DNA from 2 places in the Streptomyces sp. NPDC058576 genome. Region 1 is predicted to be linked to the other one. Evidence: riboswitches for the same ligand, from Rfam matches in the RefSeq annotation. Region 1 holds a riboswitch; the other holds the start of a gene.
The links. Region 1 has a riboswitch for cobalamin ahead of ACFWRV_RS24950 (ABC transporter substrate-binding protein). Riboswitches for the same ligand answer to the same signal wherever they lie in the genome.

Region 2: linked by a shared signal. The riboswitch ahead of ACFWRV_RS29350 (ribonucleoside-diphosphate reductase subunit alpha) and the one ahead of ACFWRV_RS24950 (ABC transporter substrate-binding protein) in region 1 are both predicted to bind cobalamin.

Annotation. Positions count from the first base shown of each region.
Region 1 is NZ_JBHXPF010000039.1:64,606-71,289, reverse strand. It holds gene ACFWRV_RS24960 (amino acid permease) at 1-1,409, shown strand, start outside; gene ACFWRV_RS24955 (Mov34/MPN/PAD-1 family protein) at 1,619-2,041, shown strand; cobalamin riboswitch at 2,055-2,252, shown strand; gene ACFWRV_RS24950 (ABC transporter substrate-binding protein) at 2,290-3,291, shown strand; gene ACFWRV_RS24945 (FecCD family ABC transporter permease) at 3,288-4,328, shown strand; gene ACFWRV_RS24940 (ABC transporter ATP-binding protein) at 4,360-5,157, shown strand; gene ACFWRV_RS24935 (putative leader peptide) at 5,227-5,340, shown strand; gene ACFWRV_RS24930 (MoaD/ThiS family protein) at 5,452-5,739, shown strand; gene ACFWRV_RS24925 (PLP-dependent cysteine synthase family protein) at 5,739-6,684, shown strand, end outside.
Region 2 is NZ_JBHXPF010000056.1:22,975-30,403, reverse strand. It holds gene ACFWRV_RS29360 (hypothetical protein) at 1-14, shown strand, start outside; gene ACFWRV_RS29355 (ribonucleotide-diphosphate reductase subunit beta) at 11-1,027, opposite strand; gene ACFWRV_RS29350 (ribonucleoside-diphosphate reductase subunit alpha) at 1,027-3,441, opposite strand; cobalamin riboswitch at 3,578-3,714, opposite strand; gene ACFWRV_RS29345 (GNAT family N-acetyltransferase) at 3,767-4,276, opposite strand; gene ACFWRV_RS29340 (hypothetical protein) at 4,276-4,953, opposite strand; gene ACFWRV_RS29335 (YbdD/YjiX family protein) at 5,084-5,287, opposite strand; gene ACFWRV_RS29330 (carbon starvation CstA family protein) at 5,284-7,429, opposite strand, start outside.

The DNA.
Region 1 (6,684 bases):
CCGGCGGCAATGCCGGGGACGCCGGAACCAGCGGCGAGGGATACCAGCGCGGTCTGGGAGCTCGTCAGATTCAGATGATCGCCATCGGCGGAGCCATCGGCACGGGGCTTTTCCTCGGCGCGGGCAAAGCCATCGACCGGGCCGGGCCCAGCCTCATCCTGGCCTACGTCGTCGCGGGCCTGGTCATCTTCTTCATCATGCGGGCCCTGGGCGAACTGCTCATGTACCGCCCGGTCTCCGGCTCCTTCTCGGAGTACGCCCGTGAATTCATCAGCCCGTTCTTCGGATTCGTGACGGGCTGGACCTACTGGCTCTTCTGGGTCGTCACCGGAATCACCGAAGTCACGGCCGCCGCCACCTATATGACGTACTGGTGGAACATTCCGCAGTGGCTGTCCGCCCTGGTCTTCACCATCATTCTCTACGGCGCCAACCTGATCTCCGTGAAGCTCTTCGGTGAGCTGGAGTTCTGGTTCTCCATGGTCAAGGTCACCGCCATCATCGGCATGATCCTGATCTGCGCGGGCGTCCTCACCATCGGCTTCTCCGACGCCGGCGACACCGCGACCGTCTCCAACCTCTGGAACGACGGCGGGTTCTTCCCCCACGGCATCACCGGCACGCTCATGACGCTCCAGATCGTCATGTTCGCCTTCCTCGCCGTGGAACTCGTCGGCGTCACCGCCGGGGAGTCCAAGGACCCCAAGACCGTGCTGCCCAAGGCCATCAACACCGTGCCGTGGCGCATCGCCGTCTTCTACGTCGGCGCGCTCATCATGATCCTCTCGGTCGTGCCGTGGTCCACCTTCAAGCCCGGCGTCTCCCCGTTCGTGAAGGCCTTCGAGGAGATGGGGCTCGGCGTCGGCGCGGCCATCGTCAACTTCGTCGTCCTCACCGCGGCGCTCTCCTCCTGCAACTCCGGCATGTACTCCACCGGCCGCATGCTCCGCGACCTCGCGCTCAACGGCCAGGGCCCCCGCGCCTTCACCAAGCTGACGAAGAACGGCCTGCCGCTGGTCGGCACCACGTTCTCCGCCGCCCTGATGCTCGTCGGCGTGTGGATCAACTACCAGTGGCCGGGCGAGGCGTTCAACTACGTCGTCTCCTTCGCGACCATCTCCGGCATGTGGGCCTGGATCATGATCCTGATCAGCCAGATCCGATACCGCCGCAAGGCCGACGCCGGTCTGCTGCCGCAGTCCTCGTTCAAGGCCCCCGGCGCCCCGTACACGAGCTGGTTCGCGCTCCTGTTCATCGGCATGGTCATCGTGATGATGGCGATCGACAAGGACGCCAGGATCTCGCTCTACTGCGCACCGCTGTGGGCGCTCATCCTCTTCGTCTCCTACCGGGTGCTCCAGGCGCGCACCCCGTCGGCCCCGGAGAAGACCTCCACCGGGACCCGCTGACCCCGAGGGCGGGCCCCACGACCGCCCCCTCCTCCCGGACCGCCCCCGGCCGCCCCAAAGGCCGACGGCGTCCAGCATGCGGCCCCTCGCGTACCACCCATCGGTACGCGAGGGGCCGCCTGCCTCAATCCTCCGCCTTGCAGCCGCACGCACCCAGCCCCGCTCCTTCTCCCACCCCCCCCATTCCCGGTCGGTCTTATCCTGGCGCCATGCTGACCATCACCCAGACGCTCTACGACCAGATCGTCGCCCACTCCCGCGCCGACCACCCCGACGAGGCGTGCGGAGTGGTCGCGGGCCCGGCCGGGACGGACCGCCCCGAGCGCTTCATCCCGATGCTCAACGCCGCCCGCTCGCCCACGTTCTACGAGTTCGACTCGGCCGACCTGCTCAAGCTCTACCGCGAGATGGACGACCGCGACGAGGAACCCGTGATCGTCTACCACTCGCACACGGCGACCGAGGCCTACCCCTCCCGCACCGACGTGACGTACGCCAACGAGCCCGGCGCCCACTACGTCCTGGTCTCCACCGCCGACACCGACGGCTCGGGCCCCTTCCAGTTCCGCTCGTACCGCATCGTGGACGGCGAGATCACCGAGGAAGACGTGCAGGTCGTCGAGGCGTACTGAGCCCCCGGGCGGCCAGTAGGGCCGCCGTACGGGTCTGGCACACTGCACCCCGAACCCATCAAGGCAGCAGGAACCAGGAAGCCGGTGCGAATCCGGCACGGTCCCGCCACTGTGACCGGGCCCCCTCCCGCGCGGACGCGTCCCCGACAGGACGAACCGCACCGGAGGGCGGCCCGGAAGCCAGGAACTGGCCCGCCGCCTTCTCGCATCGACCAGGGGACGCGGAAATCCCCCGGAGAGGCCCCGCCATGTCCCGGCGCACCCCCGCGCTCATAGCCGCCGCCGTGCTGCTCCCGCTCGCCCTCACCGCCTGCTCCTCCTCCGACTCCTCCGGCGACGCCGCCACCGGGGACAAGGCCGCGGCGAAGAGCGACGGCTTCCCGTACACCGTCAAGAACTGCGGTGTCACCACCACGTACAAGGCCCCGCCGAAGCGCGTCGTCACCATGAACCAGCACGTCACCGAGATCATGCTGGAACTGGGCCTGAAGAAGTCCCTCGTCGGCACCGCCTACCTCGACGACCAGGTCCTGCCGAAGTACGCGAAGGACTACGCCTCCGTTCCCGTCCTCGCCAAGGAGTACCCCTCCTACGAGCAGGTCCTCGCCGCCAACCCCGACTTCGTCTACGGCGGTTACGGCAGCGCCTTCACCGCCTCCGACGGCCGCGGCCGCGAGGCGTTCGACAAGTCCGGCATCGAGACCCGCCTCAACACCGAGAGCTGCACCAAGGGCGACCAGCCCATGGACACCCTCTACGAGGAGATCCGCGAGGTCGGCCGCACCTTCGGCGTCGCCGACCGCGCCGAAGCCTGGATCAAGCAGGCCAAGGCCGACAACGCCGCCACCGCGAAGAAGCTGGCCGACCTGAAGCCGGTCTCCGTCTTCGTCTACGACAGCGGCGACAAGACCGCCTTCACCGCGGGCGGCGAGGGCATCGGCAACGAGCTGATCGAACGGGCCGGCGGCACCAACGTCTTCGCCGACCTCGACAAGCCCTTCGGCGACGCCTCCTGGGAGAACGTCGTCGACCGCAGGCCCGAGGTCATCGTGATCTACGACTACGGCGCCACCACCGTCGAGCAGAAGAAGAAGCGCCTCCTGAGCGACCCGGCCCTCGCCGACGTCCCCGCCATCAAGAACGAGCGCTTCGCGGTCATGCCGCTCTCCGACGCCGTACTCGGCGTCCGGGTGCCCGCCGCCGTCGACAAGCTCGCGGCCCAGCTCCACCCGGCGGCCTCCACCTCGTGACCTGCCGCGCCTCCGCACCGCGGCGGCCGCTCGGTTACGCCCTGGTGCTCGGCGTCCTCGTCGCGCTCCTCGCCGTCGCCGTGCTCGCCGCCCTCGCCCTCGGCTCCGTCCGCATCCCGCCCGGCCAGGTCCTCGACATCCTGACCGGGCGGGCGGAGGCGAGCCCGTTCCGCACGATCGTCCTGGACGTCCGGCTGCCCCGGGTCCTGCTCGGCATCGTCGTCGGCGCCGGGCTCGCCGTCATCGGCACCGTCCTCCAGGCCCTCGTACGCAACCAGCTCGCCGACCCGTTCCTCCTCGGCGTCTCCTCCGGAGCCTCCACCGGCGCGGTCCTGGTGATCGTCCTCGGCATCGGCGCCACCCTCGCCACCACCGTCACGATCCCCGCCGCCGCCTTCGCCGGCGCACTCCTCTCGCTGCTCCTCGTCTACTCCCTGGCGCGCGGCGGGGGCGGCCTCACCACCAACCGGCTCGTCCTCGCCGGCGTCGCCGTCTCCTACATCCTGTCCGCCCTGACCAGCCTGATCCTGGTCACCTCCGCCCGCGCCGACCACCTCCAGGAAGTCCTCTACTGGACCCTCGGCGGCCTCGGCGCGGCCCGCTGGGACATGCTCGCGCTCCCCGCGACCACCCTGGTCATCGGCACCGCGGTCCTCCTCACCCTGGCCCGCCCGCTCGACCTGCTCCTGGTGGGGGAGGAGGGCGCGACCGTCCTCGGCCTCGACACCGCCCGCTTCCGGGCCGCCGTCTTCGTCCTCGCCTCGCTGATGACCGGGGCGCTCGTCGCGTACAGCGGGGCGATCGGCTTCGTCGGGCTGATGGTCCCGCACATGGCCCGGATGGCCGTCGGCGCCGCACACCGCGCACTGCTCCCGGTCGTCGCGCTCGGCGGGGCGGTGTTCCTGGTCCTCGCCGACCTGGCCGCCCGGACGCTCGCCGCCCCGCAGGACATCCCGGTCGGCGTGCTCACCGCGCTGACCGGCGGCCCGTTCTTCCTCTGGATGCTGCGGCGCAGACCCGAGGGAGCACCCGCATGACGACCGTACGTACTCCCGAGGGAGCCCGCCCGTGACCACCCTGCGCACCGAGGCACTCTCGTACGGCACCGGCGAGGGCCGCCACCTCGTCGACGCCGTCGACCTCACCGCCGCCGACGGCGAGACCGTCGGCCTCGTCGGCCCCAACGGCAGCGGCAAGACCACCCTCCTGCGCTGCGTCTACGGCACCCTGCGCCCCACCCACGGCCGGGTCCTCCTCGACGGCGACGACCTCGCCACCCTCCCCGTGAAGGCCCGCGCCCAGCGCATCGCCACCGTCCCGCAGGACGGCCACGCCGGCTTCGAGCTCACCGTCGGCCAGGTCGTCGCGATGGGCCGCGCCCCGCACAAACGGTTCTGGGAGGCCGACACCGCCGCCGACACCGACCTGGTCACCGAGGCCCTCGCCCGGGTCGGGATCGCCGCGCTCGAACCCCGTACGTTCTCCTCCCTCTCCGGCGGCGAACGCCAACGGGCCCTGGTCGCCCGCGCCCTGGTCCAGCAGCCCTCCCTCGTCGTCCTGGACGAGCCGACCAACCACCTGGACATCCGCTACCAGCTGGAGATCCTCTCCCTGGTCCGCGACCTGGGCACCACCAACCTCCTCGCCCTGCACGACCTCAACCTCGCCGCCTACTACTGCGACCGCCTCTACGTCCTCATGGACGGCCGCGTCGTCGCCTCCGGCACCCCCGAAGAGGTCCTCACGGCCGATCTGCTCGGCGAGGTGTACGGCGTCGCCGCCGAGGTCAGCGCCCACCCGAAGACCGGCGCCCCCACGGTCGTCTACCTTCCGGAAGGGACCGACAGCCCCACCCGGTCCATATAGCGGTCGCTCACCATCCACCATGTGGGATCACACTCGGGTTTCCGCACAGGGAATCGATACGATGCCCGCATGGTTCCCCATGACGTGAGCAACAAGACGCCGGGCACGCTGCTCGTCGCGCGGCTGCACGTCGACCTGTGCAGGCTCGCCAGCGCGATCTGTCCCACCGCAGCCTGCCCGTGAGCCGCCCGGCCTGAGCCGCGGTCCGCGCGCCCACCACACGCACCACCCCCTGCGCGGGGGCAGAAACGCGCGCCCCACGCCACCTCTCCGCTTTCGACAGGAGCCCACGCCATGGCCATCGAGGTCCGCATCCCGACCATCCTCCGCACCTACACCGACGGCGCGAAGGCCGTCGAAGGCAACGGGGACACCCTCGCCGACCTCTTCGCCGACCTGGAGAGCCGCCACACCGGCATCCGTGAGCGCATCGTCGACGGTGCGAACGGCGAACAGCTCCGCCGCTTCGTGAACGTCTACCTCAACGACGAGGACGTCCGCTTCCTCGACGGCATCTCCACCAAGCTCAGCGACGGCGACAACGTCACCATCCTCCCGGCCGTCGCCGGCGGCATGCGCTGATGCGGTACGACTCCCCGCTGGCGGCCGTGGGGAACACCCCCCTCGTCCGCCTTCCGCGGCTGTCCCCGTCCGAGGACGTCCGCATCTGGGCCAAGCTGGAGGACCGCAACCCCACCGGCTCGATCAAGGACCGCCCCGCGCTCCACATGGTCGAACAGGCCGAGAAGGACGGCAGGCTGACACCCGGCTGCACCATCCTGGAGCCCACCAGCGGCAACACCGGCATCTCGCTCGCCATGGCGGCCAAGCTCAAGGGCTACCGCATCGTCTGCGTCATGCCGGAGAACACCTCGCAGGAACGGCGCGACCTGCTCGCCATGTGGGGCGCCGAGATCATCTCCTCCCCGGCCGCAGGTGGCTCCAACACCGCCGTCCGCGTCGCGAAGGAGCTCTCGGCCGAGCACCCGGACTGGGTGATGCTCTACCAGTACGGCAACCCGGACAACGCGGGCGCCCACTACGCCACCACCGGACCGGAGATCCTCACCGACCTCCCGTCCATCACCCACTTCGTCGCGGGCCTCGGCACCACCGGCACCCTCATGGGCGTCGGCCGCTATCTCCGCGAGAACCGCGAGGGCATCCAGATCGTCGCCGCCGAACCGCGCTACGACGACCTGGTCTACGGCCTCCGCAACCTCGACGAGGGCTTCGTCCCCGAGCTGTACGACGCCTCGGTCCTCACCACCCGCTTCTCGGTGGGCTCAGCGGACGCGGTCACCCGCACCCGCGAACTCCTCCAGCAGGAGGGCATCTTCGCGGGCGTCTCCACCGGCGCAGCCCTCCACGCGGCGATCGGCGTGGGCAACAAGGCGGTCAAGGCGGGGGAGAGCGCCGACATCGTCTTCGTCGTCGCGGACGGCGGCTGGAAGTACCTGTCGACGGGCGTCTACACGGCCGAGACGACAGAAGCAGCCATCGAAACCCTCCAGGGCCAGCTCTGGG
Region 2 (7,429 bases), on a different contig from region 1:
GGGTCAGGGTCTAGAAGTCGTCGTCGAACCCGACCGAGCCCTCGACGGCCACCTGGTAGGCGGACGGGCGGCGCTCGAAGAAGTTCGTCAGCTCCTGGACACCCTGGAGCTCCATGAAGGAGAACGGGTTCTCCGAGCCGTACACCGTCGGGAAGCCCAGGCGGGCGAGCCGCTGGTCGGCGACGCACTCCAGGTACTGGCGCATCGACTCGGTGTTCATGCCCGGCAGGCCCTCGCCGCACAGGTCGCGGCCGAACTGCAGCTCCGCCTCGACCGCTTCCTTCAGCATGTCGGTGACCTGCTGCTCCAGCGCGTCGTCGAAGAGCTCCGGCTCCTCCTTGCGGACGGTGTCCACCACCTCGAACGCGAAGTTCATGTGCATCGTCTCGTCACGGAACACCCAGTTGGTGCCCGTGGCGAGACCGTGCAGCAGACCGCGCGAACGGAACCAGTACACGTACGCGAACGCGCCGTAGAAGAACAGCCCCTCGATGCACGCCGCGAAGCAGATCAGGTTCAGCAGGAAGCGCCGGCGGTCCGCCTTCGTCTCCAGCCGGTCGATCTTCTCGACCGAGTCCATCCACTTGAAGCAGAACTGCGCCTTCTCACGGATCGAGGGGATCTCCTCGACCGCGTCGAACGCCGCCGCCCGGTCGTCCGGGTCGGGCAGATAGGTGTCCAGCAGCGTCAGATAGAACTGGACGTGCACGGCCTCCTCGAAGAGCTGCCGCGACAGGTACAGCCGCGCCTCGGGGGAGTTGATGTGCTTGTACAGCGTCAGCACGAGGTTGTTCGAGACGATCGAGTCACCGGTCGCGAAGAACGCCACCAGTCGGCCGATCATGTGCTGCTCACCCGGCGACAGCTTCGCGAGGTCGGCGACGTCCGAGTGGAGGTCGACCTCCTCGACGGTCCAGGTGTTCTTGATCGCGTCCCGGTAGCGCTCGTAGAAGTCCGGGTAGCGCATCGGACGCAGGGTCAGCTCGAATCCCGGGTCGAGCAGGTTCTTCTCTTCGTTCGTGCTCATTACTGGCAGGCCTCGCAGGACTCGGGGTTTTCGAGAGAGCAGGCGATGGCGTCCGCGTCGGGCGCCGAAGCCTGCTGTACGGGAATGGGGGCGGCGGCCGACGCCTGGCCCGACGCGGCACGGGCGATCCGGGTCGCCGGGCGCGAACGCAGGTAGTACGTCGTCTTCAGCCCCTGCTTCCAGGCGTACGCGTACATCGAGGAGAGCTTGCCGATCGTCGGCGTCTCCAGGAACAGGTTGAGCGACTGGCTCTGGTCGAGGAACGGCGTACGGGCCGCCGCCATGTCGATCAGGCCGCGCTGCGGGATCTCCCACGCGGTGCGGTACAGCGCCCGCACGTCCTCGGGAATCCACGCGAAGCCCTGTACCGAGCCGCTGGCCTCGCGCAGCGCCTCACGGGTGCGGGCGTCCCACACGCCGAGCTTCTTCAGCTCGTCCACCAGGTAGGCGTTGACCTGGAGGAACTCTCCGCTGAGCGTCTCGCGCTTGAACAGGTTGGAGACCTGCGGCTCGATGCACTCGTACACGCCGGCGATCGAGGCGATCGTCGCCGTCGGCGCGATGGCCAGCAGCAGCGAGTTGCGCATGCCGGTCTTCGCGACCCGGGCGCGCAGGGCGTCCCAGCGCTCCGGCCAGTTCAGCTCGGTGTCGTAGTGGTCGGGGTGCAGCACACCGCGCGCGGCGCGCGTCTCGGACCAGGCCGGCAGCGGGCCCGAGCGCTCCGCGAGGTCGCAGGACGCCTCGTACGCGGCCAGCATGATCCGCTCGGAGATCTTCGTGGAGAGCGCGCGGGCCTGCGGCGAGTCGAAGGGCAGGCGCAGCTGGAAGAAGACGTCCTGGAGGCCCATGGCGCCGAGGCCCACCGGGCGCCAGCGGGAGTTGGAGTTCCCGGCCTGCTCGGTCGGGTAGAAGTTGATGTCGACGACCCGGTCGAGGAAGGTCACGGCCGTGCGGACGGTGGCGTCCAGCCGGTCCCAGTCGATCGAGCCGTTCGCCACGAAGGCGCCCAGGTTGACCGAGCCCAGGTTGCAGACGGCCGTCTCGCCGTCGTCGGTGACCTCCAGGATCTCCGTGCACAGGTTCGAGGAGTGGACGACCCGGCCCGGCTCCGCCGTCTGGTTCGCGGTCCGGTTGGAGGCGTCCTTGAACGTCATCCAGCCCTGGCCGGTCTGCGCGAGGGTCCGCATCATCCGGCCGTACAGCTCACGCGCCGGAATCGTCCTGCGGGCCAGGCCCTTGGCCTCGGCCGCCCGGTAGGCCGCGTCGAACGCGTCGCCCCAGAGGTCGACCAGCTCGGGCACGTCGGCGGGCGAGAACAGCGACCACTCGGTGTCCGCGTCGACCCGGCGCATGAACTCGTCCGGGATCCAGTGCGCCAGGTTCAGGTTGTGCGTACGCCGCTGGTCCTCGCCCGTGTTGTCGCGGAGCTCCAGGAACTCCTCGATGTCCGCGTGCCAGGTCTCCAGGTAGACCGCGGCGGCGCCCTTGCGCCGGCCGCCCTGGTTCACCGCCGCCACCGAGGCGTCCAGCGTCTTCAGGAACGGCACGATGCCGTTGGAGTGCCCGTTGGTGCCCCGGATCAGCGAACCCCGGGCGCGGATGCGGGAGTACGACAGACCGATGCCGCCCGCGTGCTTGGAGAGCCGCGCCACCTGGTGGTAGCGGTCGTAGATCGAGTCCAGCTCGTCCTTGGGCGAGTCCAGCAGATAGCAGGAGGACATCTGCGGGTGCCGGGTGCCGGAGTTGAAGAGCGTGGGGGAGGAGGGGAGGTAGTCCAGCTTGCTCATCAGCCCGTAGAGCGCGGCGACCTCGTCGAGCGCCCGGACCGACTCGTCCTCGGCGAGGCCCGCGGCCACGCGCAGCATGAAGTGCTGCGGGGTCTCGATGACCTGGCGGGTGATCGGGTGGCGCAGCAGGTAGCGGCTGTGCAGCGTACGGAGACCGAAGTAGCCGAAGCGGTCGTCGGCGCCCTCGGCCAGCGTCCGCTCCACCAGCTCGTCCAGCGCCTTCGCGTGCAGCTCCACGAACGCGGCGGTGCGGTCGGCGATCAGGCCCTCGCGGTGGCCCACGGCGACCGAGGCGGAGAAGTGCGTCGCGCCCTGACCGGCTGCCTCGTCCGCGATCGTGCGGGTCAGCAGCCGGGCGGCCAGCCGGGAGTACGCCGGGTCCTCGGAGATCAGCCCCGCGGAGGCCTCGGTGGCCAGCGAGCGCAGTTCGGCCTCGTCGGAACGGGCGTTGCGCCCGCGCAGCGCGGCGGCGGCGACCCGTCCGGGGTCTGTGTCGGGAAGATCGACGGTGAGGTCCGTCAGGGTCCGCAGCAAGGCGGTCCCGGGTCCGTCGTTCGTGCCTTCGCCGGACGTGGTGGAGGCAGCGGATTCGGTGGCTGAAACCGGATCGGCGGGCGCGATGGTCACTGGGCTTTCCCTCGCTCGGCAGGGGGCCGGCGGAAGGCGGGGAAGCCGGGCAGCGCGAAACCCCGGGCAGGGCAGCACAGCTGACGGCGTCCACCGGCCTATCCGCGAGGCCCGGACGTCTGGCGTCCGGTTCGGTCGAGCCGGACGCGCTGTCGACAGGTCTTCGGACTTGCGGGTGCGCAAAAGCGCACTGATCACACCGTTGCGGGACAGTTCCGGATTCGCACCGGATTCCCCTGCGACGACAGCGAGGTCGAGCATACATGTGGGGGCCGCCAGATGCTGCGGCCCCCACATGTTGTGTCGCGTCGATTTCCTACGCCCCTCAGGACGCCGCCCTCAGCTCCAGCCGGAAGGTCATGAGGCGTAGGCCCGGCACCGGCTCCCAGTCCCGTTCGGGGGTTCGCAGAAAGCCGAGCCGACGGTAGATCCTATGGGCTGAGAGCATGGCCGGCTGCGTCGACAGGACCAGAGCCCGGACGCCATCGGCGGACTGGGCCCGCTGGACGCACGCCCGCACGAGCGCCTCTCCCACGCCCCGTCCGCGCCCCGCGCGGGCCACGGCCAGCATCCGGAATTCGGCCTCGTCCGGACCGGCGATGTCCCGCCACGGAGTGCCGGGAGGGGCATACGTCACACCCCCGAGCACCACCCCGTCCGCGTCGAGCGCGACCAGCACCTCCGCCTCGGCCGCCCGCTGCTCCACCGCCCGCAGCTTGAGCAGATACGGATCCTGCGGGCCGTCCAGCAGATCGTCGCCGAGATACGCCTCGGCGACGATCCCGCCGAGCACGGCGTACTCGGCGGGTTCCGCCACCCTGATCGTCAGATCCATCAGCCGCTCGCTCCCACCTCGTTGTTCGGTGCGCCGTCGCCCACCGGGGGCAGATCGCCGCGTTCGACCGGCTGCCGCCCGGCGACCTCTCCGGCCGGCGGCAGCACCTGGTCCAGCTCGTAGTCGTCGGCGCGGTGAGCGGCCCGCGCCGCCGACCGCAGCGTCGCCCGGTCCACCTCTTCGCGCGGCCCGCTCAGCGTGACCACGAGTCCGCCCTGTTCCCGGGCGTACGCGTGGCCCGACTCCGTGGCCCGGTACCACTGTTCGCCGTCCCGCTCGCACGTCACCAGGGGCTCCTGACCGCCCGCGGGCGCGGAGCCGTCCGTACAGTCGGCCTCGCCGTGCGGGAGACGTTCCACCGACAGCTGGATCCGGCCGCCGTTCGGCTCGGTGTACACGCTGCCGAACCCGTCGTCGCCGAGCACCCCGACCGACTGGCGCGCCAGGGCGTAGCCCGGGGCCTCGGTCACCCACACATGCTCCGTGACGGTCTGCACGGCCGCCGCCCGCGCCTCCAGCTCCGCCCGGTCGGGCGCCGGGGCGTCCGAGCCGCTGCGGCCCGCCGCCTTCGCGTCGGGCGCCGGTTCGGTGCCGCAGCCCGTCGCCGCCAGGGCCAGTGCCAGCGTCAGGGCCAGGAGGGCGGGCCGGAGTCGGGGCGATCGGGAGGGCGGCGTCATGGGCACATCCTTTCGTACGCCGAGTGCTCCGCGCACCGGGAAACCGAACGGCGGCCAGCCCGCACGAGGACGCGGGAAGGGGCCGCCGCGCCCGGGAAGGGGTGCGGCGGCCCCGATCGGCCGACGGTGCTCAGCAGCAGCGGAAGCCCTCGCGGGGGTCCGCCTCGCGGGCGTCCGTACGGCTGCGTTCGAAGGCGCGGCGGGTCATCACCGGTGCGTCCGGATCGTGCGCCCTCGCGTGCGCCAGATAGCGGTCGTACGTGGACTCGCCGGTCAGCTCACGGACGTACCAGCGGATCCGTCCCGCCACCCGCCGTACGTCCGCGACCGTCATGTCCGGCTCCCCGTCTTGGCCGCCTCCTTGCGGATGCCGCCCTCGGGGCCGACGCCCGCCGCGAGGAGTTCGGCCTTCTCCTCCTTGGTCGCGATGAGCGAGGCCGGCGCGACGAGCTTGGACTCCACGTACGGCGTCTCGTGGAGCTTGACGCTCTCCGGGTCGCGGATGGCCTTGTAGCAGACCCGCCCGGCGTCCACGAGCACCACGATGATGAGGAGTGCGAAGAGCGCGCTCAGCACCCCGTCGACGGTGGAGTTGGTGACGACGGTCCGCATCTCCTCCATGTTCTTCGCGGGGGCCAGCACCTCTCCCGCGTCGATGCCCGCCTGGTACTTGTCGCGCTGGGCGAAGAAGCCGACCTTCACGTCCTCGGAGAAGATCTTCTGCCAGCTCGCGGTGAGCGTGACCGCCACGTCCCAGGCGAGCGGCACCGCGGTGACCCACGCCCACTTCAGACGCCCGGACTTGACGAGCAGGGTGGTGCAGACGGCCAGCGCGACGGCGGCCAGCAGCTGGTTGGCGATGCCGAAGAGCGGGAAGAGCTGGTTGATGCCGCCCAGCGGGTCGTGCACGCCGACCCAGAGGAAGTAGCCCCAGCCGCCGACCACGACGGCGCTGGCGAACCAGACGCCCGGCTTCCAGCTGACCTCGCGGAACGGCTTGTAGGCGTTGCCCAGCATGTCCTGGAGCATGAAGCGGCCGACCCGGGTGCCGGCGTCCACGGTGGTGAGGATGAAGAGCGCCTCGAACATGATGGCGAAGTGGTACCAGAACGCCTTCATGCCCGCCCCGCCGATCACCGCGGAGAAGATCTCCGCCATGCCGAGCGCGAAGGTGGGCGCGCCGCCGGTCCGGGAGAGGAGGCTCTGCTCCTCGACGTCCTTGGCGGCCTGGGCCAGGGCGTCCGGGGAGATGGTGAAGCCGAAGTTGGCGACGGCCTCGGAGGCGGACTGGACGCTGTCGCCGATCACGCCGACGGGCGCGTTGATGGCGAAGTAGAGGCCGGGGTCGATGATGCAGGCCGCGATCATCGCCATGATCGCCACGAACGACTCGACCAGCATGGCGCCGTAGCCGATCATCCGGATCTGCGTCTCCTTCTGGACCATCTTCGGCGTGGTGCCGGAGGAGACCAGGGAGTGGAAGCCGGAGAGCGCGCCGCAGGCGATGGTGATGAAGACGAACGGGAACATCGAGCCGGCGAAGACCGGGCCCGAGCCGCTGGAGGCGAAGTCGGTGACCGCGGGCATCTTCAGGGTCGGCAGCGCGACGATCACGCCCAGGGCCAGCAGCCCGATCGTGCCGACCTTCATGAAGGTGGAGAGGTAGTCGCGCGGGGCCAGCAGCAGCCACACGGGGAGCACGGAGGCGAGGAACCCGTACGCGATCATCCAGATGACCAGCGTGCCCGGCTCCAGCGTGAAGAAGTCCGCCCACGAGGACTCGGCGACCCAGCCGCCCGAGACGATCGCGAGCAGCAGCAGCGCGACGCCGATGACGGAGACCTCACTGACCTTCCCGGGCCGCAGGATGCGCAGATAGACGCCCATGAAGAGGGCGATGGGGATCGTCATGCCGATGGAGAAGACGCCCCAAGGCGAGTGCGCGAGCGCGTTCACGATCACCAGCGCGAGGACCGCGAGCAGGATGATCATGATGATGAAGACCGCGACCAGGGCGGCGATCCCGCCGACCGGGCCTATCTCGTCGCGCGCCATCTGGCCGAGCGAACGGCCGTTGCGGCGAGTGGAGAAGAAGAGCGTCACCATGTCCTGGACGGCGCCCGCGAAGATGACGCCGACGACGAGCCAGATCGTGCCCGGCAGATAACCCATCTGCGCGGCGAGCACAGGCCCGACCAGCGGGCCCGCGCCCGCGATGGCGGCGAAGTGGTGGCCGAACAGGACCCGGCGGTCGGTGGGGTGGAAATCGACCCCGTTGTCCAGGAGTTCGGCGGGGGTCGCGCGGTTCTTGTCCGCCTTCAGGACCCGGTTGGCGATGAACCGGGAGTAGAAGCGGTACGCGATGGCGTACGAGCCGAGGGCCGCCGCCAGCATCCAGGCGGCGGAGACCTCCTCACCCCGGGAGAGCGCGAGGGTGGCCCAGCCGATGGCGCCGACCAGGGCCACCAGACTCCAG